2 regions of the Streptomyces siamensis genome follow, and region 1 is predicted to be linked to the other one. Evidence: riboswitches for the same ligand, from Rfam matches in the RefSeq annotation. Region 1 holds a riboswitch; the other holds the start of a gene.

Region 1 (14,856 bases):
ACCCGTACCACCGAGGTCGATCGCGTCGCCCGCGAGGACGTCCTTGTCGATCGTCTCGGCGTTGACCTTCAGGTTGACGACGATCTTTTCGGGGTACTGCTTGCGCAGCGGGTCGGTCTTCGCGTCCCAGTTCTCGTTGCGCACGAGGACGGCCTGCTTGCCCTCGGAGTAGCTCTGGAACTTGTAGGAGCCCGAGGAGACGATGCTCTTGACGTAGTCGACGCCCTTGTCCTTGGCCTGGGGCACCGGAGCGGTCTGCGGGGCGGCGACCAGGTAGTCGAACTCCTGGAAGGCCGTCTTCAGGTGGAAGACGATCGTGGTGTCGTCGGGGGTCTCGATCGACGACAGGCCCTTGGCGCTCTTGTCCTTGTAGGGGCCCTTGTACTTGTCGCCGCCGGCCAGGAACTGCTGGAAGTAGTTCGGGCCGAGGGAGAGCACGTCACGCGCGAAGTTCGAGCGCTCGACGGCGTACTTGACGTCCTTCGAGGTGATCGCGGAGCCGTCCTGGTACTTCAGGCCCGAACGCAGCTTGTACGTCCAGGTCTTGCCGCCGTCGCTCGGGACGCCCTTGCTCTCGGCGAGGTCCGGGACGAGGGTGTTGCCCTTCTCGCCGGCGCCGGGCTGGAACGTCATCAGCGGGCGGGCGTACAGCCGGCTGAGGTTGTACATGTACGCGTAGTACGTGTTGCCGGGGTCGAAGGAGTCCGGGACGTCGGACAGCTCGTAGGTGACCGTCCCGCCCTTCTTCGTGGAGGCGTTGACGACATCCTTGGTCGCGGCGTTGGCCCCAGCCGATTTGTTGCCGTTGTCGTTCTTGTTGTCATCGGCCTTGCTGCAACCTGCAACGAGCAGGCTCGCGGAGCCGATGGCCGCAATAGCGGCCAGCGCTGACCTTCGCATGATGGTCGGGTTCCCCTCCATTGTCGGAAACTTGATGGACTCTCGGTGTCGGCAGGCGTCAGCGACTGCGCGGGTCGAGAGCGTCGCGGAGACCGTCACCCAGCAGGTTGAACGCCAGGACGGTCACGAAGATGGCGAGACCAGGCACGATCATGAACTGCGGGTCCACCTCGTAGAAGGTGACCGCCTCCCTGAGCATGCCGCCCCACGACGCCTGCGGGGGCTGGATGCCGACCCCGAGGAAGCTCAGGGACGCCTCGAAGAGGATGTTGGTCGGGATGAGCAGCGTCGAGTAGACGATGATCGGGCCGACCAGGTTGGGCAGCAGCTCCCGGAAGAGGATGTAGGGGCCCTTGGCGCCCATGCCCCGGGAGGCGTCCACGAATTCCCGCTCGCGCAGGGCGAGCGTCTGACCGCGGACGATGCGGCCCAGGTAGGGCCAGTTGAAGAAGCCGATGACGAAGATCAGCACGCTCAGGTGGAGCGGGAGCCCTTCGAGGCCGAACGCGCCGCCCTGGAGGGTGGCGGAGATGGCGATGGCGAAGAGCAGGAGGGGGAAGGCGAGGAAGGTGTCCATCAGACGGCTGATGATCGAGTCGACCCGCCCGCCGTAGTAGCCGGCGACGACGCCGAGGATCGCGCCGATCACGTTGGACAGGATGGTGGCGCCGAAGGCGACCACCAGCGACACCCAGGAGCCCTCCAGGATGCGGGTGGCGATGTCGCGGCCGAACTTCGGGTCCACGCCCAGCGGGTGGTCCGCGCTCATGCCGCCGAAGCCGCCCTTGGGCAGCGAGGTGTTGGGGTCGATCAGATCCTGGTGGAAGGCGTTCGGGTCCAGCCCGAACATCGCCTGGATGGGCCGCGAGAGCACGGCCAGCAGGATGAGCAGCACGACGATGACACCGCCGGCAACCGCCACCTTGTCGCGCTTGAAGCGCGTCCAGGCGATCTGTCCCAGGGAACGGCCCTCGATCTGCCCCTTTTCGACACCGGCAAGCACAGCCTCCGGCTGCGCTTCCGGTCCCGCCCCGGTGGTCTCGATCGGTGCGGTCACAGTGACCCGACCCCTCTCGCCGGTGGTGACCGGCCTACGCCCGCCGCTGTCTGCGGCTTGGTTCACTTGCGTGCCGGGAGGTCGGCCGCAGATGGTGCGACCTGGTGACCCGGCTGATCGTTCGACTTGCACTCGCTCACAGGATCGATGACCCCATGTCTGATGGGCGAGTCTTCAGTGCCGCCACGATCACGTGCCAGGTCTGATGGAGAAAGTATGCGCAACCGTGATGCTCTTAAGGGGATTCCGTTATCCGAACAGTGGGTAACGCGAGGCGGACGGGGGGCAGTTGCGCCGGAAGGGGCCATGACGCCCTCTTTCGGCACGCCTCCTACCCAACCCGGACAAGCAGCCCTAACGCCGGTTCCCGTGCAGGTCAGGCGTGAGAGACTGCCGCGAGGAACACCTCCGCGACCGCTGAGCCAGGGACGGCGGGCCGGCGGCGTGCGCCGTCAGTATCCTCCGCGGGCCGGCGGATAACCGTAGCCGCCCGCCATCGGCGCCTGGGCCGGGGCCGCGTGGGCCTCACGGTCGTAGAACGGCCGGGCGTTGACGCGCAGCCACATGGCCACCGGGTCGTACTCGTCGGACATCGCCACGGTCGAGACGGGCAGCCCGTCGGGGACCGCGCCGATGGACTGCTGCATCATGGCGCGCACCGAGTCGACCGCGGGCGGCGAAGTGTCGTACACGTCAAGGCCGATGGCGAGATAGGGCGCCCCGAGCGCGGGCTGAACCCAGGCGCGGCGCAGCGACCGCACGGCGGAGGTGCGGTGCGCGTTCTGCGTGAGCAGGGCGTAGAACTGCGGGATCTCGATGCCCGGTTCGGACAGCCGAAGCGGTCCGGCGGGCTGCCGCTCCAGGCCCGCGGCGATGCGCCGCAGGTCCAGCCAGGGGATGCCCAGGCCGCCGCCGGGCGCGTGCGGATTGAGCCAGAGGCCGAAATGGTCGGGGTAGAGGGTGCGGGCGACGTCGAGGCCGTCGACCACCTCGTACGAGCGGTTCCAGCCGCTGGCCGAGAGCTCCTGGGCGGAGGTGACGCACGGGGCGTACCCGAAGCCGTCCACCTCCATGTTCCCGTACTGGGCGTCCGGGGACCCGGCCTGGCCGTGCCACAGGAGCATCCAGACCTGACCGGACGACGGGGTCGCGAGCGCGCGAAGGAGCGCCTCGTAGGCGTCGTAGCGCCCGGGGGTCACCTGGCGCAGCATGTGCTCGACCTGCCCGGCCGCGGCCGTGCCCGACGCGCTCACCCTCAACCGCCCCTTCGCGAACAATTCACGACGAACTCATCCAATACGCCCGAGCCACCGGTGACGAACCTGCGTCAACACCTCGACCGAGCCATGAAACCAGCTTAAGCGGCGATCCTGACAGCGACTTGACGCACGGCGTCACGGGTCTCCGTGGTGTCACCGCTCACGCTGGTGCCGGGGTCAGTACTCGCGCTGGTAGAAGGGCCGCACCTGGGCGCGCATCCAGTCGCCCACCGGGTCCTGGGCGACGTCCAGGAGAACCAGGTTCACGGCGTGGCCGACCGGGACCCGGCCGAGGGCACGGCCCAGCGCGTCGAGCGGGAGGGTGCGGGCGTCGCCCTCCCACTGGGAGAGCTCGACGCCGATGAACATCACCGGGTCGCCGCCCTCGATGCTGGCCAGGCAGCGGCGGGCGCTGAGCACGACGCCGGTCCCGGCGAACTCGGCCGACGCGGCGGACAGGAAGTCCACCGGGTCGTCCTGCCAGTCGGGCTCGAACAGCCGCACCCGGCCGCCGCCGGCCGGCCCGTCCAGCGGGGTCCGCCCCGCCCGGCACAGCTCGGCGACCGCGACGGGCGGCAGGGGTACGCCGACCACGCCGTCCGGGTTGACCGCGATGCCGACCTGGGGCGGCAGGCCCCGGGCGAACTCGACGGCGGGCGCGATCGTGTACGACAGATGACCGCCGGTGACCTGGCGGAACTGCTCCTCGGAGCTGAACACGGGGACGTACGCCTGGCCCTCGATCTCCAGCGTCGGCAGGTCGAGGGGGCCGCTGTGCGGACCGCCGCCGCTCGGCAGGGGCACCCAGACGAAGCTGCGGCCGAGGACCTCGACGATGCGGGCACCGGCCGAGGGCACGCCGAGCGAGGCGGACAGCACCTCCTCCAGCTCGTTGCCGGGCCATCCGCCGTGCGGATGGGGGTGCGCCTGTGCCGGGAAGTCCATCTGTCTACCGCCTGCTTCGAACCACTGTTCCGGCTGGAAAGATTAGTGGGCGCCGGTGACGGCCCGGCCGTCGAAGTCGATCCGGCGCAGCACGTCCGCGGCCTCGCGGTCGATGAGCACCGCCGAGCCGCAGCCCTCGGGCAGGTCGCCCTTCTCCACGGCGCGCAGCAGCCGGGCCACGGCTCCGCGATGCCGAGCGAAGGCGTAGCGCGAGACACCGCGACCCCGGTCGTGCTGGCCCCGGAGCGCCGTGCCGGGCGGGACGTCGAGCAGCAGCAGGTGCAGCGAGCCGCCCCGGCGCCGGGCCTCGCGGGCCAGCCAGCGGCGCACCCAGGCCTGTGTGCCGCAGTCGTGCACCACGACGCCGGCGCCGGAGCGCAGCGTGCGACGCAGCCCCGCGTAGTGCGCAAGGCGGACGAAGGGGCGGTAGACCGCGTACGGCAGCCATCGGGCCATCCTGGCGTCCCAGCGGTCACGCGTGTCCTGGGAGTCGATGCGCGGGCCCTTGACGGCACGGCGCATCAGGGTCGACTTGCCGCTGCCGGGCAGCCCCGTGACCACCACGACGTCGGACGCCCCGAAGAGCAGGCCGTGCGGGCTGTGCCCGGCGCGGGCCCTGAGGTCGCGGACGACGGCCGCCGGGAGCGGGCCGCACGCCTCCCGGGCCGGGGCGCCGGGCTGCTTGGGCAGGGCAATGCCCGAGGTCGTCGCGTACGCCGTGGTCCTGTTCACCGTGATCGTCCTCCCCTTGGGTGTGGAGTCCCATCCCCGTCGAGTGTAAAGAGAAGGTAATGCGTGGTCTCTCTCGTTTCCGTACTCGGACTGCCACAGGCCGGTTACAGATGCGGACTGCCCCGATCGGACGGCGCGTGCAATGATGTGCGCGCCAACTGCATACCGGCCGCTTGAATCCGCGCGGGAGAGTCCTGGGGTACTAGTCCCCGGGCGCCGAAGGAGCAAGTCCCTCCCTTGAATCTCTCAGGCCCCGTTACCGCGCGGGCGAGGCACATCTGAAAAGCGGGCCGCTGACCAGTGGCTCCACCCAAGGTGCAAGTCATGACCACCGTTTCGTGGGGTCGTGGCGAACCTCTCAGGTTCCGATGACAGATGGGGAGGAACGACCTCGCCGTCATGCCTTGGGAGCCCCACCGATGAGCAGCAACGCACCCCGTCACACCGCGCTCGATGCCCTGCATCGCTCGCTCGGCGCGACGATGACCGACTTCGCAGGCTGGGACATGCCCCTGCGGTACGGCTCCGAGCGCGACGAGCACCTCGCCGTCCGCACGAAGGCCGGCCTGTTCGACCTCTCGCACATGGGCGAGATCACCGTCACCGGGCCGCAGGCCGCCGCCCTGCTGAACTACGCCCTGGTCGGCAACATCGCCTCCGTCGGCGTCGGCCGCGCGCGCTACACGATGATCTGCCAGGAGGACGGCGGCATCCTCGACGACCTGATCGTCTACCGGCTCGCCGAGACCGAGTACATGGTCGTCGCCAACGCCTCCAACGCCCAGGTGGTCCTCGACGCGCTCACCGGGCGTGCGGACGGGTTCGACGCCGAGGTCCGCGACGACCGCGACGCGTACGCCCTGATCGCCGTACAGGGCCCCGAGTCCCCCGGCATCCTCAAGTCGCTCACCGACGCGGACCTGGACGGCCTGAAGTACTACGCGGGCCTGCCGGGCACCGTGGCCGGCGTCCCGGCGCTCATCGCCCGCACCGGCTACACCGGTGAGGACGGCTTCGAGCTGTTCGTGGCACCCGCGGACGCCGAGCGGCTGTGGCAGGCACTGACCGAGGCGGGCGCCCCCGTCGGCCTCGTCCCCTGCGGCCTGTCCTGCCGCGACACGCTGCGCCTGGAGGCCGGCATGCCGCTGTACGGGCACGAGCTGACCACCTCGCTGACGCCCTTCGACGCCGGGCTCGGGCGGGTCGTGAAGTTCGAGAAGGAGGGCGACTTCGTGGGACGCAAGGCCCTGGAGGCCGCCGCCGAGCGGGCCGAGAAGAACCCTCCGCGGGTGCTCGTCGGCCTGATCGCCGAGGGCCGTCGCGTACCGCGCGCCGGGTACACCGTCGTCGCCGACGGCACGGTGATCGGCGAGGTCACCTCGGGCGCCCCCTCCCCGACGCTGGGCAAGCCGATCGCGATCGCGTACGTCGACGCCGCGCACGCGGCGCCCGGGTCCGCCGGGGTCGGCGTGGACATCCGGGGCAGCCACGAGCCGTACGAGGTCGTGGCCCTGCCGTTCTACAAGCGCCAGAAGTAGGCACCGGGCGCGCGACGGGCGCCATGGGCACCGGTAGGAAGCGGACCGAGCGAGCGCCGCGGGGGTACCCGCGCGCGTTGGTGCGTGACCTGTGCCCCGGCGTGCCGTCTCGTATCCCATGACCACCCCTCCCCCGGGTTTCCGGCTTCGTCCGGGCACGGGGTACCCCCGACATCAGCAGTCCCCCGCGTACAGGAGAATTCAGGCCATGAGCAACCCCCAGCAGCTGCGCTACAGCAAGGAGCACGAGTGGCTGTCGGTCGCCGAGGACGGCGTCTCGACGGTCGGCATCACCGAGTTCGCGGCCAACGCGCTCGGCGACGTCGTCTACGCCCAGCTTCCGGAGGTCGGTGACACGGTGACCGCGGGCGAGTCCTGCGGCGAGCTGGAGTCGACCAAGTCGGTCAGCGACCTCTACGCGCCGGTCACCGGCGAGGTCGTCGAGGCCAACCAGGACGTGGTGGACGACCCGTCGCTGGTGAACTCCGCCCCCTTCGAGGGCGGCTGGCTGTTCAAGGTACGCGTCACGGACGAGCCGGAGGACCTCATGTCCGCGGACGAGTACACCGCTTTCACCGCCGGCTGAGGAGTCACCGCATGTCGCTTCTGAACACGCCCCTTCACGAACTGGACCCGGACGTCGCCGCCGCCGTCGACGCCGAGCTGCACCGCCAGCAGTCCACCCTGGAGATGATCGCGTCGGAGAACTTCGCTCCGGTCGCGGTCATGGAGGCCCAGGGTTCGGTCCTGACCAACAAGTACGCCGAGGGCTACCCCGGCCGCCGCTACTACGGCGGCTGCGAGCACGTCGACGTGGTCGAGCAGATCGCCATCGACCGCATCAAGGCGCTCTTCGGTGCCGAGCACGCGAACGTGCAGCCGCACTCGGGCGCCCAGGCCAACGCGGCCGCGATGTTCGCGCTGCTCAAGCCGGGCGACACGATCATGGGTCTGAACCTCGCGCACGGCGGGCACCTGACCCACGGCATGAAGATCAACTTCTCCGGCAAGCTGTACGACGTGGTCGCCTACCACGTGGACGACGAGACCGGTCAGGTCGACATGGCCGAGGTCGAGCGCCTGGCCAAGGAGTCCCGGCCGAAGCTGATCGTGGCGGGCTGGTCGGCCTACCCGCGCCAGCTCGACTTCGCGGAGTTCCGCCGCATCGCCGACGAGGTCGGCGCGTACCTCATGGTCGACATGGCGCACTTCGCCGGACTCGTCGCCGCGGGCCTGCACCCCAACCCGGTGCCGCACGCCCACGTCGTCACCACGACCACCCACAAGACGCTGGGCGGCCCGCGCGGCGGCGTGATCCTCTCGACGGCCGAGCTGGCCAAGAAGATCAACTCCGCGGTCTTCCCCGGTCAGCAGGGCGGCCCGCTGGAGCACGTGATCGCGGCCAAGGCCGTCTCGTTCAAGGTCGCCGCCTCGGACGAGTTCAAGGAGCGCCAGCAGCGCACGCTGGAGGGCGCCCGCATCCTGGCCGAGCGCCTCGTCCAGGACGACGTGAAGGCCGTCGGCGTGGACGTCCTGTCCGGCGGCACGGACGTGCACCTGGTCCTGGTGGACCTGCGCAACTCCGAGCTGGACGGTCAGCAGGCCGAGGACCGCCTCCACGAGGTCGGCATCACGGTCAACCGCAACGCCATCCCCAACGACCCGCGTCCACCCATGGTCACCTCCGGCCTGCGGATCGGCACGCCCGCCCTCGCCACCCGCGGCTTCCAGGCCGAGGACTTCACCGAGGTCGCGGACATCATCGCCGAGGCGCTCAAGCCGTCCTACGACGCCGCGTCCCTGAAGGCCCGCGTGTCCGCTCTGGCGGACAAGCACCCTCTGTACCCCGGCCTGAAGTAATTTCGTACGCTTTCTGTCGTACGTTTTGGTTCGTACGGTCCCCTTCGTACGGACGTCCGGGGCACCGCGCACACTGGAACCGAGCGCGGTGCCCCGTTCCATGCAGTCCCCGCAGTCCCTGCACCACCTCCACCGGACAACGGCGTCCGGCGCGACCACCAAGGAGTTCCCGTGGCCATCTCGGTCTTCGACCTGTTCTCGATCGGCATCGGCCCGTCCAGCTCCCACACCGTGGGTCCGATGCGCGCGGCCCGCATGTTCGCCCGCCGCCTGCGCAACGAGGGACTGCTCGACCAGGTGACCTCCATACGCGCCGAGCTCTACGGCTCCCTCGGCGCGACCGGTCACGGCCACGGCACCCCCAAGGCGGTCCTGCTCGGCCTGGAGGGCGCCTCCCCGCGCACCGTGGACGTCGAGGGCGCCGACGAACGCGTCGAGGAGATCAAGTCCTCCGGGCGGATCAACCTGCTCGGCGAGCGGGAGATCGGCTTCGCCTTCGACGACGACCTGGTCCTGCACCGCCGCAAGGCACTGCCGTACCACGCCAACGGCATGACGGTCTTCGCGTACGACGCCTCCGGCGGCCTCGTGCTGGAGAAGACGTACTACTCCGTGGGCGGCGGCTTCGTCGTCGACGAGGACGCGGTCGGCGAGGACCGCATCAAGCTCGACGACACCGTCCTGAAGTACCCCTTCCGCACCGGCGACGAGCTGCTGCGGCTGACCCGCGAGACCGGTCTGTCGATCTCCGCGCTGATGCTGGAGAACGAGCGGGCCTGGCGCACCGAGGAGGAGATCCGCGAGGGGCTCCTCGGCATCTGGCGCGTCATGCAGGCGTGCGTGTCGCGCGGCATGACCCGCGAGGGCATCCTGCCCGGCGGCCTGAAGGTGCGCAGGAGGGCCGCCGTCTCCGCCCGCCAGCTGCGCGCCGAGGGCGACCCGCTGGCCCACGCCATGGAGTGGATCACCCTCTACGCGATGGCCGTGAACGAGGAGAACGCGGCGGGCGGCCGCGTCGTCACCGCCCCCACCAACGGCGCCGCGGGCATCATCCCGGCCGTCCTGCACTACTACATCAACTTCGTGCCGGGCGCGGACGAGGACGGCGTCGTCCGCTTCCTGCTCGCCGCCGGCGCCATCGGCATGCTCTTCAAGGAGAACGCCTCCATCTCCGGCGCCGAGGTCGGCTGCCAGGGCGAGGTCGGCTCCGCCTGCTCGATGGCGGCGGGCGCCCTCGCCGAGGTCCTCGGCGGCAGCCCCGAGCAGGTCGAGAACGCCGCCGAGATCGGCATGGAGCACAACCTGGGCCTGACCTGCGACCCGGTCGGCGGCCTCGTCCAGATCCCGTGCATCGAGCGCAACGGCATGGCGTCCGTGAAGGCCGTGACCGCCGCCAAGATGGCCATGCGCGGCGACGGCTCCCACAAGGTCTCCCTCGACAAGGTCATCAAGACCATGAAGGACACCGGCGCGGACATGAGCGTCAAGTACAAGGAGACGGCGCGCGGCGGCCTGGCGGTCAACATCATCGAGTGCTGACCCGGGCCGACGGACTCCCCGGCACCCCGCACGGGGGTGGGAGGGCCCGGCGGAGGGAAAGCGGTGGCTAGCGCACCCGCGCACCCCCTGTCCCCCACGACCCCAGGGAGCCCCCATGCTGCGAGGTGTCGATGTCAGCGCCTATCAGTCGTCCGCTTACGGCACCGACGGTCTCTCCTTCGTCTTCGTCAAGGCGACGGAAGGCCGTTCCTACGTCAATCCGAAGCTGACCGCGCAGGTGAAGACGGCGCGCGACGCCGGATGCGTGGTCGGGTTCTACCACTTCCTGTGGCCGGGGAACATCACCGCGCAGGCCGAGTACTTCGTGGGCAAGGCCCCGGAGAAGGCCGGCGACCTGCTCGCCGTGGACTGGGAGACGACGGGCGACGGCACGCACGCGAGCAACGCGGAGAAGGACCGGTTCATCCGCAAGGTGAAGGAGCTGCGGCCCCACCACCGGGTGGTGCTCTACACGAACCGCAACTACTGGCTCAACGTCGACACCACCTCGTACGCGGGGGACGGACTGTGGATCGCCGACTACGTGACCGCGGGCAAGCCCCGCATCGAGGCCTCGTGGCGTTTCCACCAGTACACCGACGACCCGCTGGACAAGGACGTCGCGGACTTCGCCGACAAGGCCGCGCTGCGCGCGTGGGCCCTGAAGCAGTGATCAGGCGCCGGAAGTGCGGTCCCGGTCCGCTCCTCCCACGAAGGCCAGGATCTCGGGTGCCGCCTCGGCGAGGCTCCCGAAGTGGCGGTGCACGCCGTCCACTTCGGGCCCGTTGACGCCCCAGACCGTCATCCCGGCCCGCAGCCCCGCCGTCACCCCGGACGGCGCGTCCTCCACCACCAGGCAGTCCGCCGGACGGGCGCCGAGCAGCTCCGCCCCGAGCAGATAGGGCACGGGCGACGGCTTGCCCTCGGCGACGGAGGCGGCGTCCACGACGACCCCGGGCACGGGCAGGCCGGTCCGGGCGAACCGGCCGCGCACCCGGTGCGCGTAGTTCGACGTCACCAGGCCCCACCTGCCGGGCGGCAGGGCGGCGAGCAGGTCGGCGGCGCCCGCGAAGGCGGAGTAGGTGCCGGTGCGCACGTCCTCGTCCTCCAGCGCGTGCAGGGCGGCCAGGCACTCCCCCGGGTCGCGGTCCGGGGCGACGGACTCGAACGTCTCCAGGGGACGGGTGCGCAACGCGACCCGGTGAACCTCGTCGGGATCCAGCCCGTACCGCTCGGCCCAGGTGTGCCAGACCCGGCGCTGGTTGTCCACCGCGTCGATCAGGGTGCCGTCGACGTCGAACAGGACGTACGGTCCGGGGGCCGTGTCCGGGGCTTGCCTCACGTTCCAGCTGTTCACGTCATGATCATGCCGGAAGGGTGCGGCCCGGGTGCAGGGCGGGCCGCACCAGTGCCCGCGTTCCGCGGGGTGGGGTCTCAGGCCCGGAAGTCGGCCGAGCGCTCCGGCGACGCCTCCGCCAGCGCCTTCGTCACCGCGTCGGCGCCTTCCTGGAGGCCGTAGACCGGGGTACCGGGCTGCTGGCGCCAGGAGTCGGCCAGGCTCCCGGCGTCGACGGTGTCGAAGCCGAGCTCGTCGATGAGGGCGCGGACGACGCGCTTGGCCGCCTCGTCGTCCCCCGCCACCGGGAGGGCCATGCGGTCGGGGGCGCCCGCCGGACGGGGGCGGTCGAGGATGTCCTGGGCGTAGGTGCCGTTGAAGGCCTTGACGACGGTGTGGCCGATCTGCCGGGCCGTCCAGCCGCTCTCCGTGAGTCCCTCGTCCTCGATGCCGGCGATCTTGCCGTCGCGCTGCTGCGGGTAGTAGTTGCCGGTGTCGATGACGGCCACACCGTCCGCGGCCCCGTCGAAGAGCCCGGACGGCAGGTCCGGCACCGCCTTCAGCGGGACCGTGACCACGACGAGGTCGGCGTCGCGTGCCGCGTCCCCGACCTCGACGGGTGTCGCGCCGGTCTCCTCGGCGAGCGCGGTGAGCGTGTGGGGTCCGCGGGAGTTGGCGACGGAGACGTCGTGGCCGAGGGCGGTGAGCCGCCGGGTGAGGTTGCCGCCGATGTTGCCCGCGCCGATGATGCCGATCTTCATGAGTGCAACGCCCTTCCAGGGTTGATGCTCCTGATGGGGATCACCAACCCCGGTTTTGAGCACGCTATTCCGTCGTGTACGGCATTCGGGTGGGGGTCGTGACGTCGCCGCGGACGGCCACCGGGCGATGGGGCTCCACGCTCCTCCGGTGGCTTTCCGTGGCCCTACGGTCCGGCCGTCCCCGGTGCTGTCGAGATCGGCCTGAACGGCCTCGTCCTCAATCGCCGGACGCGCTGAGAGGTACCCCCGACTCTCAAGCGGGCGGGCTGCCGGTGCGCTCCGCTCTCGAGCGGGCGGGCCGGTGGTCGGTGTTCCTGAGGGACGCGCGCCCCCTCGTACGTGTGGTCGGCCGCGGGCCGGAGGGGCCGTGCCGGTGAATCACATGCCCGTCGCGGACGGCGACACGGACACGCCGAGGATCCACCAGCTCCGTTTGCACGACGGCTGCGACGGGCGGATCACCGGCACGGACCCGCCCCACCCACCGGACCGCACCCGCGCACCACGGACCCGCACGACGGCCACGCCGGGACGGAACACCGGACCGGACCGACGGCGGTACGACAAAGGGCGCCCACCGGAGATCCGATGGGCGCCCTCCGCGCGCGTCGCACGGGGGCGGGCGTCACTTGTTCAGGTGGGCCCAGAACTCGTCGAACGAGAGGACCTTGTCCCCGTTGAGGTCCCGGGTCTTGATGATCACCTCGGCGACCGACTCGGTGACGTTCCAGTCGCCCTCCTGGGCCAGGGCGGTCTTGAACTCGGCTGCGGTGATGAAACCGTCACCATCCGTATCGATCCGCTGGAACTGCTTGCGTGCTTCCTCGATGTCCGCCACCGATCCGCCCCTTCGTCGTGCATGACTGCATGTAGTACTGCCGTGTTTACGGACGTCAGATTAACGGGCCGCCCCGGCACGCAGTGCGGCGAGTACCCAGGCGAACTCCTCCCGGTGGGCGGACAGCGGCTCCGTCCCGCGCACCAGCGCGTTCAGCTCCCGGAAACGGGCCATCTCGACATGCGCGGCGGACTCCATGCGTTCCAGGACGGCAGCCCGGTCGGCGTCGCCGAGCAGCCCGCGCAGCACCTCCTCCGCCTCCGGCGACCCGGGCTCCACACCCCGCTCCAACGCCTCACCGGCGAGCTGCACGAGCCGGCTCATGAACCACACGGAGGTGCCGGCCGGCACATCGGGCCCCCGGTCCGCCGCGTTGAACTCGATCATCTTCCGCATCCGCACCCGGAAACCCCGGTCCTGGATCATCTCGGCCAGCTCCACCCAGGCGTCCACCTGCTCGGGCGTCGGCTCCTCCGGCAGGTCCGCCAGGGTGAACCGCATCCGGGTGCGGATGTCGGGGTCCGCCGTGTCCAGGCCCCCGAACGTCTCCTCCATGAAGTCGTCGACGATGCGCTTGCGTTCCGCGGCCGAGAGCCGCGCCAGCTTGTTCATCAGTGTCATCTCCTCAGCGGTCGAACCGCGTCGCGCCACGGTCGACAGCACCGCCCGGGTCACCTGCAGCGAGCGGATCTGCGCGTCCAGCGCCGCCACGTGCGCGGCGGCCACCTCCGCGACCGTCGTCTCGCCGGCCAGCACCTTGCGTACGTCGTCCAGCCCCAGGCCGAGCTCGCGCAGCGTGCGGATCAGCTCCAGCCGGGCCACGGACGCGGCGTCGAACAGCCGGTAGCCGCCCGCGGAACGGGTCACCGGGGGCAGCGCCCCCTCGTCCGACCAGTACCGGATCGTACGGACGGACAGGCCGGTGCTCCGGGACAGCTCTCCGATGGTGAAGAGGCCGGTGCCGTCGTGCGGGGGGTCATGGGGGTGGCCCCCCGGGGAAGACTGCATGTCTGCGAGTCTGGGCCTTCCAGTGGGTGGAGACTCAAGGGAGCGCCATGGCGACGGAGAACCTGCGGGACATTCTGGACGCGGTCGCGCGGGGTGACTTCCCGCCCGCGGACGGCGGTACGACCGTCGTGCCCCAGCCGAGCCACCGGGACGCCGGGGTCCTCGCCCTCACCGCGCATTCCGTCGTCTTCACCGACGAGGACCCCGAGTGGGTGCGCGAGGCGATGCGCGCCGCGCGCTGCGACGCCCTCGCGGCCAGCATGAACGCACGGTTCCTGACGGCGTTCCTGGACCGCACGGGCCGCAGGACCGACACGATCGACGTGCTCGCCGTCGGCTCCCCGCTGCCGGGCGCGCCGCCGCTGCGGCTCACGGAGATCGAGGACCCCGGCCATCCACGCGTGGCCGGCTCCCGGAAACGGCGCGACGCCGTACGGGTGTGGGCCGCGGACGGCGGCGTCCTGGTCCTCGGGCGCGGGGTCGCGGGACGCCTGGAGGTCGCGGTCGAGGTGGACGAACACGCCCGCCAACGCGGGCTGGGGCGGCAGTTGGTGACGGCGGCTCGGCATCTGAGCGGGGGTGAGCCGGTGTGGGCCCAGATCTCGCCGGGGAACGCCCGCAGTCTGCGGGCGTTCCAGGCGGGCGGGTATCTGCCGGTGGGGTCCGAGGCGCTGCTCGTCGCCCGGTGAACCGTGGCCCTCGGCCAGGGTCCGGCTCCGTCCGACCCGCGCGGGCGGGAGCCGGGTTCAGGTCAGTGCCAGGGCTCGTAGTACGGGTTGCTCTCGCAGTCGCTCATGATCTCGGTCCTGGTCTTCTTGTCGACCGGACAGACGCCGATGATGTACTGGCGCGCGATGCCGCCGGGGAAGGCGACCTCGACCTGGTCGGCCCACTTGTGCGTGTCACCGATCGTCTTGTTGACGTCCACGCCGCCGGGCGCGTCGATGTAGTAGTTGAAGCCGGACTTGTACCAGGTCTTGTACAGGTCGTGGTCGTACGTCGTCGACACGTACGGCGAGGGCTGGTTGACCAGGACGTACTGCTCGATGTCGTACTGCCCGCCGACGGCGTCCTTCGGGTAGA
Region 2 (14,856 bases), on a different contig from region 1:
CAGCGGTACACCGTGCCGTTGTGCAGCACGAGTTCGGCGAGCTTGGGGGTGCCTCCGCCGTCCAGGACGGCCAGCGGGTCCTCGTCGTCGCAGATCGGCAGCAGCGGCGGGAAGAAGCGCAGGTTCTCCTCGAACAGCTCGTACGCCGAGGAGATCCACCGCTCGCCGAACCAGGTGCGCGGTCTGACCCCCTGGGCCTGCAACTCGGGCGGCCGGGTGTCCGTGGACTGCTGGAAGAGCGGCGGCCTCGACTCGCGCCACAGCTCGTGGCCGAACAGGAAGGGCGAGTTGGCCCCCACGGCGACCTGCGCGGCGGCCACCGCCTGCGCGGCGTTCCACACGTCCGCGAACCGGCCCGGGGTGACCTGGAGATGCAGTTGCACGGAGGTGCAGGCGGCTTCGGGCGCGATGGAACGCGATCTGCACACCAGGCGCTCGATGCCGTCGATGTCAAGGGCGAAGTCCTCTCCCCGGGCGGCCACGATCTGATCGTTGAGCAGTGTGTAACGGTCGACGTCCGACAGATTCGCAAGGACCAGGTGGCGCTGACCGAGTGTCGGCAGAATGCCGATCATCACGATTCCGGCATCGACCTCGCCCGCTTTTCGGTGCGCGTACGCGAGTGAGGTGCGCAGCTCCTCGGCGAGCCGGTCGAATACCCGGTCACCGAGCCGGTGTGGGGCTATGTTGACTTCCAGGTTGAACATGGCGAGTTCTGTTTGGAAATCGCGGCTCGCAATGCGATCGAGTACTTGCGCATTCATCATTCTGGGCATGCCGTCCGGTCCTGCGAGATTCAACTCGATCTCCAGGCCCATCAGATTCTTGGGGCGATCGAACCTCTTCTCCTCCAGCAGTCGCTCCAGCACCGTCAGACACTGGCGGAGCTTGTCGCGGTGGCGCTGGCGATCGGACAGGTCGAACGGCCCTGCCACGACCTTCTCCCCCATCGAAGTGTCCCTCCTCGGATGGGCGGCCGATGCTCCGGCCCCTGGCGTCCCGGGTCACGTGGGATGATGCCCCGGCATCGCCATTCATAACGCCCCCGGACGACCCCGCGGACCGCTAGGCTGGAGTCCGGGCCCCGGGCACATTCACGCGGCATGCGGCAATGTGCAAGTTACGGCCCGACATGATCTCGTGAAAAACGCCGACGAGAATCGGCCGACCGCTTCGGCGAAGCGTTCCGAGGTCATCGCGCCGCCCCCGCGCAGAATCGGGATGAATCTCCTCGTTTCATCGACCGAATAGCGCCTTGTTCTTCATATTCGGGACGACTAGACGAAACACCGTCTGAACACGTGTCGTATAAACTCCGCAAACGAGGCAGAGAATTGGCGCTCGCGGTCGTGGAACCTGTCGGCAGATCCAGACCCCACGCCCCTCTGACCCCGAGAGCTGACAGCGCCGTCCGCCCCCGCCCTCGTGCTGCCATGCCTGTCGAATGAGAGGCGACCCACCATGCCGCTGCATGTCCCCCCGGCTCCCGCGCCCGCCCTTCGCACCGTCCTCACGGCACTCGGTTCCCCCACCGCAGTCCGCGAGGCCCGCACCCCGTCCCTGCGTCTGGCCCAGGGGCCCGTCACACCCGAACTCCCGCTGCCCGTGCATGTCCTGGACCGGACCACTCCCGAGGGTGCGCCGGCCACCCGGCTCGCCGGCTGGCGCTTCCTGATCCGCAGCGGCGATCGCGCGGTGGCCGCGGCCGACACCATGCTGACACCCGACGGCTGGGCGTTCTCCCGCTTCTTCGAGGGCCCGTACATCACCGCGACCGAACGCGCCGTGCGTCAGGCCGAGTCCATGCAGCAGCCTTACCAGGCACGCCTGCTGTCCGTGCCGGAGCTGTACATGCTCACGCTCTGGCTGCACGGCGACTGCACCGCGGACGCCGCCACAGGGCTCCCCGCCGCCACCGACCTCCTCGTCCCGCTGGCTCCCGCGCCGCCCGGCATCGCCGCACACCGTCCGCACAGCGTCGCCGAGCTGCTGCCGGTGCTCACCCACCGGCTCACGCCCGCACCGCTGCTCATCACACCCGCGTAGGACCACGACCGCGCCGCCCGCACGGGCGGACACCCCCGTGAACCGCGCACGACAGGCACCGGCTCCCGTGCCCCGCCGCCGCTCCGCCGGCCGCGGGGCACGCCGCTGCGCACCGCCCGTCCCGGACCGCCGCACAAGCGCGCTCGTCGGTGCTCCACAGCGCTCGTACGAGGCAGGACGTGCCCGGCGCCCCGACCGGACTAGCCCTATTCGACCACCCCGAACCACCCGAAGAGACAGTGCAGTTGGGATGAACCGTCCGCACGGGTGATGCGTCATCAACCTGTAAGAAGCGGTGCCGCGAAATCCCTGCGGATTGACGTCCGTAGAGCAACACTGGTTTCCAGACCACACACCAACGGGGGGCGGCCATGAACTCATCGAGCCGCGGGACAGACACCACAGCCATCACTCACATCTCTACCCAGCGAAAGATCCCATCCATGTGCCAGCACCAGCCACCGTGTCCGTCAGCCGAGTCAGCCGACCGGGAGTCCGCCCGTCTCGTGGCGCACCACCCGGAGCAGGGATGGAGCCTGCTGTGCAACGGCGTTCTGCTCTTCGAGGACACCGGTGAGCTCCTGCCCGACGGTCAGATCATCGCCCCGCACCGCCCGCTGGGCAGCGCACAGGTGATGACGGCCGCCTGAGGCAACCACGGGTCGCAGGCACGCGGCCCGGACATACGAGGGGCCGGCCCGGAGACGTACTCTCCGAACCGGCCCCGACGCATGTCCGTGGGTGACTACTCCTCGTAGTCGCCCGCGTCCGCCGTGTCGATCAGTCCTCGTAGGCGTCCAGCGGCGGGCAGGAGCAGACGAGGTTCCGGTCGCCGTACGCCTGGTCGATGCGGCGCACCGGCGGCCAGTACTTGTCCGCGGCCGAGACACCGGCCGGGAAGACGGCCTCCTCGCGCGAGTACGCGTGGTTCCACTCGCCACCGAGCGCGGCGGCGGTGTGCGGGGCACCTCGCAGCGGGTTGTCGTCGACCGCCCACTCGCCCGAGCCGACCTTGTCGATCTCCGCGCGAATCGCGATCATCGCGTCGCAGAACCGGTCGAGCTCACCCAGGTCCTCGGACTCGGTCGGCTCGATCATCAGCGTCCCGGCCACCGGGAACGACATCGTCGGCGCGTGGAAGCCGTAGTCGATCAGGCGCTTGGCGATGTCGTCGACGCTCACGCCGGTCGCCTTGGTGAGCGGGCGCAGGTCGATGATGCACTCGTGCGCGACGAGCCCGCCCGGACCGGTGTAGAGCACCGGGTAGTGCGGCTCCAGACGCTTGGCGATGTAGTTCGCGGACAGCACCGCCACCTGCGTGGCGCGCTTGAGGCCCTCACCGCCCATGAGCCGGACGTAGGCCCAGGAGATCGGCAGGATGCCCGCGGAGCCCCACGGAGCGGCCGAGATCGGGCCCACACCGGTCTCCGGACCGGCCGCGGGCTGCAGGGGGTGGTTGGGCAGGTACGGCGCCAGGTGCGCGCGCACCCCGACCGGGCCGACGCCCGGGCCGCCACCGCCGTGCGGGATGCAGAACGTCTTGTGCAGGTTGAGGTGCGAGACGTCACCGCCGAAGTGCCCCGGCTTGGCCAGACCCACCAGCGCGTTGAGGTTGGCACCGTCGACGTAGACCTGACCGCCGGCCTCGTGGACCTGCGCGCAGATGTCGGCGACGTGCTCCTCGAACACTCCGTGCGTCGAGGGGTACGTGATCATCAGTACGGCGAGTTCGTCGCGGTACTGCTCGATCTTGGCACGCAGGTCCTCGACGTCGACCTCGCCGTCGTCCGCGGTCTTGACGACCACGACCTTCATGCCGGCCATCACGGCGCTCGCGGCGTTGGTGCCGTGCGCGGAGGACGGGATGAGGCAGACGGTGCGCTGCTCGTCGCCGTTGGCCCGGTGGTAGCCGCGGACGGCCAGCAGACCGGCCAGCTCGCCCTGCGAACCGGCGTTGGGCTGGAGCGAGACCTTGTCGTACCCGGTGACCTCGGCGAGCCGCTCCTCCAGCTCCGTGATCAGCGTGAGGTAGCCCTGAGCCTGCTCGGCCGGGACGAAGGGGTGCAGCTGGCCGAACTCGGGCCAGGTGACCGGCTCCATCTCCGTGGTCGCGTTGAGCTTCATCGTGCAGGAGCCCAGCGGGATCATGCCGCGGTCGAGCGCGTAGTCGCGGTCGGACAGCTTGCGCAGGTAGCGCAGCATCGCGGTCTCGGAGCGGTGCTGGTGGAACACCGGGTGGGTGAGGTAGTCGTCGGTGCGCAGCAGCGCGGCCGGCAGGGTGTCCTCGGCCGTGGCGTCGAGTGCCTCGACGTCGCCCTCGACACCGAACGCGGTCCACACGGCGCCGAGCTCGCGACGCGTGGTGGTCTCGTCACAGGAGATCGACACGTGGTCGGCGTCCGCCTGGTGGAGGTTGACGCCGTGCTCGCGGGCGGCGGCGACGATCTCAGCGGCCCGGCCCGGGACCCGCACGGTCAGCGTGTCGAAGTACGCGCCGTGCACGACCTCGACCCCGCCCGCCGTCAGACCCGCGGCGAGCACGGTGGCGTACCGGTGGGTGCGTCGCGCGATGGTCCGCAGACCGTCCGGACCGTGGTAGACGGCGTACATGCCGGCCATCACGGCGAGCAGCACCTGAGCAGTGCAGATGTTGCTGGTGGCCTTCTCCCGGCGGATGTGCTGCTCGCGCGTCTGCAGGGCGAGGCGGTACGCCTTGTGTCCGTCGGCGTCCACGGACACTCCGACCAGGCGACCGGGCAGGCTGCGGGCGAACTTCTCCTGCACCGCCATGTAGCCGGCGTGCGGACCGCCGAAGCCCATCGGCACACCGAAGCGCTGCGTCGTACCTACGGCGATGTCGGCGCCGAGCTCGCCCGGCGAGGTGAGCACGGTCAGGGCGAGGAGGTCGGCGGCCACGGTGACCACGGCGCCGAGCTCGTGGGCCTGGTCGACGACCGCCTTGATGTCGCGTACGGCACCGGAGGCGCCGGGGTACTGGAGCAGCACGCCGTTGATGTCGCGCTCGGCGATCTCGGCCGGGATGCCCTCGCTGAGGTCGGCGACGACGACCTCGACGCCGGTCGGCTCGGCGCGAGTCTCGATGACGGCGATGGTCTGCGGCAGGGCGTCCGCGTCGACCAGGAAGAGGCCGTTCTTGTTCTTGCCCATGCGCCGGGACAGCGCCATCGCCTCCGCGGCGGCGGTGCCCTCGTCGAGCAGCGAGGCGCCCGAGGTCGGCAGCCCGGTCAGCTCGGCGACCACGGTCTGGAAGTTGAGGAGCGCCTCCAGGCGGCCCTGCGAGATCTCCGGCTGGTAAGGCGTGTACGCGGTGTACCAGGCCGGGTTCTCCATGACATTGCGCAGGATCACCGGCGGCGTGAACGTGCCGTAGTAGCCGAGGCCGATCATCGAACCGAGCACCTCGTTGCGGTCCGCGAGGGAACGCAGCTCGGCGAGGACCTCCGCCTCGGTACGCGCGCCGGGAAGCTTCAGCGCCTCGGCATTCTTGATCACGTCCGGCACCGCGGCGGCCGTCAGATCGTCGAGCGAGCCGTATCCGACGTGGGCGAGCATCTTGGCCCTGGCCTCGAGGTCGGGCCCGATGTGGCGCTGCTCAAAGGGGATTCCCTGTTCGAGCTCGGAGAGCGGAATGCGGTGGGCGGTCATTGCGGAGGCCTCCTGGTCTGACGCGACCTTCGAGGGGCACCCCGGCACGGGTACCCCGACGGCCTCCCCCTCTGTCATCTCAACCTGAGAGCTTCACCGGCCCGTCCGACGTGCCGGTTTTCACCGTCGGTGAGGGCGGAGGCCATCGGCGACCGCCCTGCTTTCCAGAGTGACCTCGTCCGTGCGGTACGTGTGCCTGAGAGATTCCGGGGAGGATTTGCTCCTTCGGCGCCTCCGATGAAGTCTGGAGGACTCTCCCGCACGGGGTCAGCAGCCGCTGTCAGCCTACCAGCGAGGACAAGACACGATCCTTCGAGTGGCCGCCTGCCTGAATCTGCTCTTTTGTAGTGCTTACGGATGAGTTGCGACCAAGTGGAGGGCCCGTGCAGACCGACATCGATCCGCGCAACCTGATCGGCCGCAAGGCGTTCGACCGCAATGGCACCAAGATCGGCACGATCGACGAGGTGTACCTCGACGACGCGACCGGTGTACCGGAGTGGGCGGCCATACGCACAGGCCTCTTCAGCAGGGACGCTTTCGTGCCCCTGGAGCCCAGTGAACTCGTGGAAGGGGCCCTGCGCATCCCCTTCGACCGGGCCCTGATCAAGGACGCTCCCGACTTCGGCGTGGGCCGGCACCTCTCGCCCGAGCAGGAGCTCCAGCTCTACCACCACTACGGACTCGACGTGGCGGCCCCCTCCCCGCCTCCGCCGGACCGTGACTTCGGCAAGGTCGCGGGCTCGGACGAGCCCTGACCCGGATGCTCCAACGCGTCCGGGGAATCCACCGCAACGACCAGGGGCAGCGGATCGGCCGGCTCCAGCTCGGGGTCGTCGGTCCGGAACGTCTTGACCCGCCCCGGCACGGAGTAGGGCGTCTCGAACCGCACCGTGACCCGCCCCAGGCCACTGCCCTGGACCCAGCCGTGCCCGTGCTCGGCATGCCGCACATCGTGCCCGGCGGGCCACCGGCGCTCGGCGGGCGCCTCCGGTGACGCCCCGGAATCGCGCGACTCCTCGTCGGCGGGGTGCTCCTGGCCGGGGGGCTCCTCCGCCGTGGCACGGGCCTGCGCCTGCGCGAAAAGGTCCTCCTGCGTGTAGTCCGCGAGCCCGGAGACTCCGACCCCCAGCAGCCGCACCCCACCGGTCGTGTCCACGGCCTCCAGGAGCCGCGCGGCGGCCTCCCGCACGACCGCCGGATCGTCCGTGGGCCCCCGCAGCGTCTCGGACCGGGTGAGTGTCGAGAAGTCGTACCTCCGCACCTTCAGGACGATGGTCCGCCCCGACAGCCCCGCCCCGCGCAGCCGCTGCACACAGCGGTCGGCGAGCCGCTGCACCTCCAGACCGACCCGCATCCGGTCGTGGATGTCCACGTCATAGGTGTCCTCGACCGAGACGGACTTCGTCTCCCGCTCGGCGACCACGGGCCGCTCGTCGTGCGCCAGCGCCATCGCGTGGAGCGCGTGTCCGTGCGCCTTCCCCAGCAGTCGCACGAGCTCGTCCTCACCCGCCTCGGCGATCTCCTCGACCGTGGTGATCCCCGCCCGCCGCAGATGGTCCCCGGTGGCGGGACCCACGCCGGGCAGCGTCCGCACCGACATCGGCCCCAGGAGCGCGCGCTCGGTGCCGGGCTCTATCAGGACCAGTCCGTCGGGCTTGGCCTGCTCAGAGGCGATCTTCGCGAGCATCTTGGACGCGGCGAGGCCCACCGATCCCGTGAGTCCCGTGACGGCACGGATGTCCGCGCGCAGCTTCACCCCGGCGAGCCGCGCCGAGCCCTCGTCCCAGGCGGCGCCCCCCGCTTCCAGGTCCACGAAGGCTTCGTCCAGGCTCAGCGGCTCCACCAGGGGCGACAGGGCCCGCAGCAGCGCCATCACCTGCTCGCTGACCTCCTTGTAGAGGCTGAAGCGGGGCACGAGATACGCGGCGTTCGGTGCGAGGCGGCGAGCCTGGGCCATGGGCATCGCCGAGTGGACGCCGAACACCCGGGCCTCGTACGACGCGGTGGCGACGACTCCGCGCGGTCCGAGCCCGCCCACGACGACCGCTTTTCCGCGCAGACTCGGCTTGGACGCCTGTTCCGCCGAGGCGAAGAAGGCATCCATGTCGAGATGCAGGATCGTGGGCGCGGTTCTCACATGTCCGATGCTGCACCACGCCACTGACAATGCCCCTGCGCGGCCCGCCGCCCACGGGACGGCCCGCGAAGCAGCACGCCCCTCGCGGGGACGCCCGGGAGGTCACACAGCCCGGTTGCGCCGCCGTGCCAGCTCGTCCGCGGGGTTGTGCCCGACGAGCGTCTCGCCGGTGTCCACCCGCTCTCCGTGCAGCTGCGACAGGGCGCCCTCGACGTCCCGCCACACCACTCCCACCGCGATCCCGAAGACCCCCTGGCCGCCCTGGAGCAGCGCGTGGACGTCGTCGGGCGAGGTGCACTCGTAGACGGTCGCGCCGTCGCTCATCAGCGTCATCCGCTCCAGGTCCCGGAAGCCGCGCTCCCTGAGGTGCTGGACCGTGGTGCGGATGTTCTGAAGCGACACACCTGTGTCCAGGAACCGCTTGACGATCTTCAGGACGACGACGTCACGGAAGCTGTAGAGCCGCTGCGTCCCGGATCCGTGGGCGGGCCGCACGCTCGGCTCGACGAGCCCGGTCCTCGCCCAGTAGTCCAGCTGCCGGTAGGTGATGCCCGCGGCGGCACACGCCGTGGGACCGCGGTAGCCGATCTCCTCGGAAACGGCCCCTCCCTCGTCCGGCACCGCCGTCGGCCGCAGCGGAGCGTGCTCGCCCGTGCTGCCGTGGTCGGGGTACCCCCTGCTCGAGCGGAGCCGAGCGCTGGTGGGAGGGTACGGGCCGCTCTCCCCCAGACCGTGTCCGGGGGCACCCCCAGCCGTACCGTCGCCGCTGTTTCTCACGCCGACCTCCGTCCTTGACCTGCCTTCTCGACGGTAGGCAGTCACCACGGGTGCGTCAACGATCGCCACACTCGGCACGCCGAGTGATAATCACCCTAAGAGTGGTTTCTCGTGCCCCACCGCGGGGAAAGGCTAGCCGAATGCTCCCGGCCCGGGCCGCGGCACACCACGCTGGCCACGGGCAATTGCCGCCGGGACCGGCGCGCCTCCGCGGACACCGCCGATGGGCGGTGGCGGGGCCTCACTGGCTGTTGGTACCGAAGTCCTCGGGCGAGATCTGGTCGAGGAACTCGCGGAACTTCTCGACCTCGTCCTCCTGCTCGTCCGGGATCGCGATGCCGGCGTCGTCCAGCACGCCGTCGCTGCCGTAGATCGGCGTTCCGGTGCGCAGCGCCAGCGCTATGGCGTCGGACGGCCGTGCGCTGACCTCGACCCCGCTGGCGAAGACCAGCTCCGCGTAGAAGACGCCCTCACGCAGGTCCGTGATGCGTACCTCGGTGAGCTCCTGGCCCACGGCCTCCAGCACGTCCTTGAACAGGTCGTGGGTCAGCGGTCGTGCGGGGGCCATGCCCTGCTGGGCGAAGGCGATCGCGGTCGCCTCCCCCGGTCCGATCCAGATGGGGAGGTACCGGTCGCCTCCCACTTCACGCAGAAGCACGATCGGTTGGTTGGAGGGCATTTCGACCCGGACACCTACGACATCGAGCTCGTTCACACAGCAACCCTAGGCCGTGCCCGGGACGTTTGGGTAGTCGGGCACAGAACGGGTGGACGATCCGGAGCCCCGGCCGGCGCCCCGGTTCAGGGCAGTCGTACGCCCAGCGCGGTCTGCACGAGCGCCGCGTGCAGTTTCACCGTGAGCCCCGCGAGCTCCTTCGTACGGGCCTCCGCGTGCGCCCGCGTCTGCGGGTTGCGATGGCGCCGCAGCGGGGCCACCACCTGGTCCACGAGCCCCGCGTCACGCTCCGCGGCGGCTTTCATCGCGCGCAGGTGGCGTGGCTCGATCCCGAACCGCCCCAGCTCGACGACCAGCGTCGCGACCGTCACCGCCTCGGCGTCGTACACGTCGTCCGCCAGCGGTGCGATCAGCCCGTACGACTCCCACTCCGCCAGGTCCCGCTCGTCGATCTCCGCGGCGGCCAGCAGTTCGGCACGGCCCACGCGGGCCGCTGTGGGCGCCTCCGGCTCGCCCAGGAAGTCGCCCAGGGGCTCGCCGTCCCCCGCGTCGCGCTGACGGCCCACGGACGGCAGACGCACGGGCTCACCGCGCTCCAGGGCCTCCAGGTGCTCGCGGATCACCTTGAGGGGCAGGTAGTGGTCCCGCTGCATCCTCAGGACGTGACCGAGGCGCTCGACGTCGTGGGCACTGAACTTGCGGTACCCCGAGGGGGTCCGCCGCGGCTCGACGAGCCCCTCCGACTCCAGGAACCTGATCTTGGAGATGGTGACTTCGGGGAACTCGTCGCGCAGTGCGTTCAGCACCACGCCGATGCTCATCAGCCCACTGTCCGTGGCGGCGGTACCGTTGCCGGCACCGCCGCTCGGTGTTTGAAGCATGGACCTTCCCTGGGGTCCCCCCTGACGGAGTCTGGGGGAGGGTCAGATGGCCCGCTGGCTCGCGTAGAACACCAGCCGGTACTTGCCGATCTGCACCTCGTCGCCGTTCGCCAGAGCGACCTGGTCGATCCGCTCGCGGTTGACGTACGTGCCGTTCAGGCTGCCGACGTCGGCCACCGTGAACGAGCCGTCCGCCGCGCGACGGAACTCCACGTGGCGACGCGACACCGTCACGTCGTCCAGGAAGATGTCGCTCTGCGGATGACGCCCCGCCGTGGTCAGCTCGCCGTCCAGCAGGAAGCGGCTGCCCGAGTTCGGACCACGGCGCACCACCAGGAGCGCCGAGCCGAGCGGCAGCGCGTCGACGGCCGCCTGCGCCTCCGGGGAGAGCATCGGCGACGGCGTCTGCCCCGTCACCTCGGCGTCGTAGGCCTCGATGCCGGAGATGGAGATCGTGGACGTCGTCTCGGACGGACGCTCGGCGCCGCCTCGCAGCGGCGCACCGCAGTTGGAACAGAACCGGCTGTTCTCGGCGTTGCGGTTACCGCACCTCGTACACACCAGGGCCATGGACGGATCCTCCTGCCGCGGCTGCCCACCGGGGGCATGGGACGCATACGGGTCGGAGGCAAACCCTCCACCCGCACTTGAGGTCGACGGATCCCCGAAACCTATGCGGCCGGACTGGGCAGGGTCAACAGACGGCGCGCCCTGACCACCGGAAATGTCACCACCCGGACCAGCGACCTGGTCACGGAACAGCGGGCGGTCGCCGCCGTGGGCCTCCGCGTCTCCCTGGCGCGGTGCACGGTGCCGGGCGGTGGCGTTGTCACCGCTGCCCTCTCGCGCGCTCTTGCCGAACAACTTCGCAAACAACTTCACGGGCGATTCCCCTTGACCGAAACAGACCCGCCCGTGGGGCAGGACGAACCCTGATTGAACACACCGGTCGACCCGGACATCCTCACAACGTCCGTATCCACCAGACAGTTTCCACCACGCACCACCCAATCGGTGCGCCGACCCCCCGCAACCTCATGCCCTCGCCGGACGACCCTCATGCGACCCCGGCTCACTGGGAGGACGACCGAGCGTAGTCAGGCCGCTTCGCCGGTCGCAAGGCGTCCACCACGATCTTGGTCGCACGGTCCACCGTCACGGTGGCCTGCTCCTTCTCCAGTGTCTGCACCACACCTCCGGGGATGTTCAGCGCCGGCTCCAGGTCCTGCGGCTTGCCGATGACCTTGAAACGATAGGGCTGGGCGATCTTGTTCCCGTCGACCTTCACTCCGCCGTCGGAATCGCTCAGGAAGGTATTGGCGACGACGCGCACGCCGTTCACCTGGATCGCCTCCGCGCCGGCCGCGCGCAGCTCCTGGACCGCGTCGAGCAGCATGTCCGCCTTCACCGTCCCCTTCGCGTCGTCGATCGTCACGGTGATGCCGGGCCCCTGCGCCGCCACGGTGCCCGCCAGAATGCCGAGTTGCTTCTCCTTCTCGACCGTCTGCTTGCGAGCCTCCTCGGCCTGGTTCGAGCTGTTCTCCAGCTCGGTGCGCTGATCCTCGAGACCCTGCTTCTCGTCCTCAAGACGCTGAGTTCGGTTGTCGAGTTCATCGAGAATGCGTACGAGATCTTCCTGACGTGCTCCACGCAGGGCGCTGCCGCTGTCGCTGTTGGAGGCGACCTGGACGGCGAGACCGAATCCAAGACCGAACAGGAGCAGGGCGACGATGAGTTGGGCACGCGACACACGCGGCGGCCACAGTCCGTCGACCAGGCGCTGACGTCCGGTCATCGAAGGCCCGGCGCCCTCTTCGTCCTGATGTGCACCGGAATTTCCGGAACGAGCCGCGGCGGGTACTTCCTGGGGAAGTTCCTTGCGCAGCCGGTTCTCCGGAGCACCGGGCGGCTGGACGTTGCGCGGGGGCTCGGAGCTCCTGGACGGCTGCGGGCCCTCGAAGGGCCGGACAGACTGCGGTGGCCGCGCCGACTGCGACTGCGACTGCTGTATCGGACGCGACTGCTGGGCCGGGCGGGGCTGCTGCACGGGACCCGACTGCTGCGCAGGGCCCGGCCGCTGCGCAGGGCGGGGCTGTTGCGCGGGACCCGGCTGCTGCATGCCCTGAGCCGGCCGACCCGGGTGCGCGGGCCGGCCGCCCGGTCCCGGCTGCACCGGGCGCCCGGGCTGAGCCCCCTGAGGGGGGCGAACCTGCTGCGACTGCCTCGGACCGTGACCCGGCCCTCCCGGCTGCGGCGGCTGGGCGCCCTGCGTGGGTCGCGCGGGCTGCTGCGGCTGAGCGCCCTGCGTCGGTCCCGCGGGCTGCTGCGGCTCGGCGTCCTCGGGCAGTCGGAAGCGCTGAGAAGGCCGAACAGGATGCGTCGGCTGAGGAGGCCGGGCTGACTGGGGTGTCCGGGGCTGCTGGGGAGCCTGAGGCGGCGCGGGGCTCTCTGCCGGCCTCCGCTCCTCCGAGCGCCCCTCGTTCCCGGAGGAAGTCCGGCTCTCGGAGGAAGAGGGGTTCTGGGCAGGCCTCCGCCCCTCGGGAGACCTGGGGTCGGCGGCAGAGGTGGTGTCCGCCGCGGGCCCGTGCTCCTCGGCAGACCGGGGGTCCGCGGCGGGCCCGCGCTCGTCGGGCGGTGTGCGGCCCTCGACGGGCCGCTCGCTCTCGGAGGGCCTCGGGTTCTCGGAAGCCTGGGGGTTCTCGTCCTCGTTGCTCATCGGCCTCACGCCCGGAACACGTGCCGACGGATCGCCGCGGCGTTGGAGAAGATGCGGATACCGAGGACGACCACGACACCCGTGGAGAGCTGCGCGCCGACGCCCAACTTGTCGCCCAGGAAGACGATCAGCGCGGCCACGACCACGTTCGACAGGAACGACACCACGAAGACCTTGTCGTCGAAGATCCCGTCGAGCATCGCCCGCAGACCGCCGAACACGGCGTCGAGCGCCGCCACGACGGCGATCGGGAGGTAAGGCTCGACGACCGCCGGAACCTCGGGCCGGACCAACAGTCCAGCCACGACTCCCACGACGAGGCCCAGTACGGCGATCACGATGTGCCCTTCTCTGTGCTCGGCTCTGCTGTACGTACGATCACACTCGGTGCGGCGGACAACCGGATGTCGTCCTCGACGGAAATGCCGGTCCGGATGCCGTAGTTCTCCTGCAGCGCATGCAGATACAACCCGTCGGCGCTGTTCTGGAACCTGGTGCTGAGGCGCTTGCCGTCCCCCACCGCGAGCACCGTGTACGGCGGCACCAGCGGCTTGTTGTCGACCAGTATCGCGTCTCCCGCGGCACGGATCGCCGACAGGGCTGTCAGACGCTGTCCGTTGATGGCGATGGCCTCCGCGCCCGACTCCCACAGGCCGTTGACGACGCGCTGCATGTCACGGTCGCGGACGCGCCCGGTGTCGGAGAACCCGGAGGTCTCCCGCGGGTTCCCGCCACCCCCCGTACTGGCTTCCTTGGCGTCGTTCACGACGAGCTTCACGCCGGGGCCGTGCACATCGGTCGCGCCCGACAGGATGCTCACCAGGTCGGCCTGGTCACCGCCGCTCTTCTTGAGCGCCTCACGCTGCCGGGCGTTCACGTCGGCCCGCAGGGAGTCGACGGTGCTCTCCAGCTTGTCCGCGGTCTTCGTCTCGCGTTCGACCCGGTCGATGAGCTCCTGGCGCTCCTTGGCGACGACCGGGGCGGCTATGCGTGCGTTCGCCGCGCCCACGGTGACCACGAGGGCCGCGAGGACGAGCCCGGCGGCGAGCCCCAGCTTCGCCCGGACCGTCTTCGGCATGCCGCCGGCGCCCTCGGCCTGCTTGCGGGCGGCTGCCTCGGCGTATCCGTCGTCGAGGCTGTGGTCCATGACGTTGGTGAGCAGCGACATGGAGGCGTCCGGGCGCGAGGGGCGTGGAGCGCTGCTCCGAACGGGGGGCTGCTGCGGCATGCCGCACATCGTCGCACGTCGCGGGTGCTACCTCCGAATGGCCCCACCTACGTGCCGGACAGGCCCCCTTGGGGGCACTTGTCCGGCACGCACGCGTGCTACCGGCCGGCGCTGTCCACGACCGCCGCCCACTCGTCGAGCAGAGCCTCCGCGGAGGCGTCGTCCGGGCCCTCGGCCCACAAATGGGTGACGGCCTCGGCGGGGTCCGGGAGCACCATCACCCAGCGCCCGTCGGTCTCCACGACCCGCACGCCGTCGGTGGTGTCCACGAACCGGTCTCCGGCCTCCTCCACGACACGGCGCATCACGAGGCCCTTGACGGCCCAGGGGGTCGCCAGGTCACGCTTGAGGACGTGCGCCCGCGGAATCCGCGCGTCGATCTGGCTGAGGGTGAGCTGGGTCCGTGCCACGAGCCCGATGAGCCGTACGAAGGCGGCCGCGCCGTCGAACACGCTGCTGAACTCGGGGATGATGAATCCGCCGCGCCCGTCGCCGCCGAAGATCGTCGACTCTTCGCCGCCGACCCGTGTCAGGTCGTCGGGCGACGTGGTCGTCCACTCCACCTGCGTGCCGTGGTACGCGGCCACCTGCTCGGCGATCCGTGTGGTCGTCACCGGGAGCGCCACCCGCCCGCTGCGCCGTTCCGCCGCGACCAGGTCGAGCATGACCAGCAGGGCGCGGTCGTCCTCGACGATCCGCCCCTTCTCGTCGACGAGGGAGAGCCGC

The links. A riboswitch is a leader RNA that binds a small molecule or an ion and turns the genes downstream of it on or off. The one in region 1 is predicted to bind glycine.
Region 2: another riboswitch for glycine. It lies ahead of gcvP (aminomethyl-transferring glycine dehydrogenase); the one in region 1 lies ahead of gcvT (glycine cleavage system aminomethyltransferase GcvT).

The regions. Positions count from the first base shown of each region.
Region 1 is NZ_BAABKB010000034.1:27,988-42,843, reverse strand. It holds gene ABEB03_RS35450 (ABC transporter substrate-binding protein) at 1-900, opposite strand, end outside; gene ABEB03_RS35445 (ABC transporter permease) at 959-1,957, opposite strand; gene ABEB03_RS35440 (enhanced serine sensitivity protein SseB C-terminal domain-containing protein) at 2,410-3,210, opposite strand; gene ABEB03_RS35435 (enhanced serine sensitivity protein SseB) at 3,394-4,161, opposite strand; gene ABEB03_RS35430 (AAA family ATPase) at 4,204-4,899, opposite strand; glycine riboswitch at 5,068-5,165, shown strand; glycine riboswitch at 5,166-5,278, shown strand; gene gcvT (glycine cleavage system aminomethyltransferase GcvT) at 5,313-6,431, shown strand; gene gcvH (glycine cleavage system protein GcvH) at 6,640-7,017, shown strand; gene glyA (serine hydroxymethyltransferase) at 7,029-8,291, shown strand; gene ABEB03_RS35410 (L-serine ammonia-lyase) at 8,463-9,830, shown strand; gene ABEB03_RS35405 (glycoside hydrolase family 25 protein) at 9,946-10,503, shown strand; gene ABEB03_RS35400 (HAD family hydrolase) at 10,504-11,187, opposite strand; gene ABEB03_RS35395 (NADPH-dependent F420 reductase) at 11,265-11,990, opposite strand; gene ABEB03_RS35390 (EF-hand domain-containing protein) at 12,553-12,765, opposite strand; gene ABEB03_RS35385 (MerR family transcriptional regulator) at 12,826-13,773, opposite strand; gene ABEB03_RS35380 (GNAT family N-acetyltransferase) at 13,821-14,462, shown strand; gene ABEB03_RS35375 (ADP-ribosyltransferase) at 14,525-14,856, opposite strand, start outside.
Region 2 is NZ_BAABKB010000045.1:303,948-318,803, forward strand. It holds gene ABEB03_RS41535 (glutamate--cysteine ligase) at 1-950, opposite strand, end outside; gene ABEB03_RS41540 (hypothetical protein) at 1,462-2,046, shown strand; gene ABEB03_RS41545 (DUF5999 family protein) at 2,490-2,696, shown strand; gene gcvP (aminomethyl-transferring glycine dehydrogenase) at 2,827-5,712, opposite strand; glycine riboswitch at 5,887-5,982, opposite strand; gene ABEB03_RS41555 (PRC-barrel domain-containing protein) at 6,096-6,470, shown strand; gene ABEB03_RS41560 (DNA polymerase IV) at 6,389-7,852, opposite strand; gene ABEB03_RS41565 (MerR family transcriptional regulator) at 7,955-8,629, opposite strand; gene ABEB03_RS41570 (bifunctional nuclease family protein) at 8,871-9,344, opposite strand; gene ftsR (transcriptional regulator FtsR) at 9,431-10,186, opposite strand; gene ABEB03_RS41580 (FHA domain-containing protein) at 10,229-11,197, opposite strand; gene ABEB03_RS41585 (DUF881 domain-containing protein) at 11,259-12,071, opposite strand; gene ABEB03_RS41590 (hypothetical protein) at 12,009-12,587, shown strand; gene ABEB03_RS41595 (small basic family protein) at 12,908-13,240, opposite strand; gene ABEB03_RS41600 (DUF881 domain-containing protein) at 13,237-14,130, opposite strand; gene ABEB03_RS41605 (mannose-1-phosphate guanyltransferase) at 14,229-14,856, opposite strand, start outside.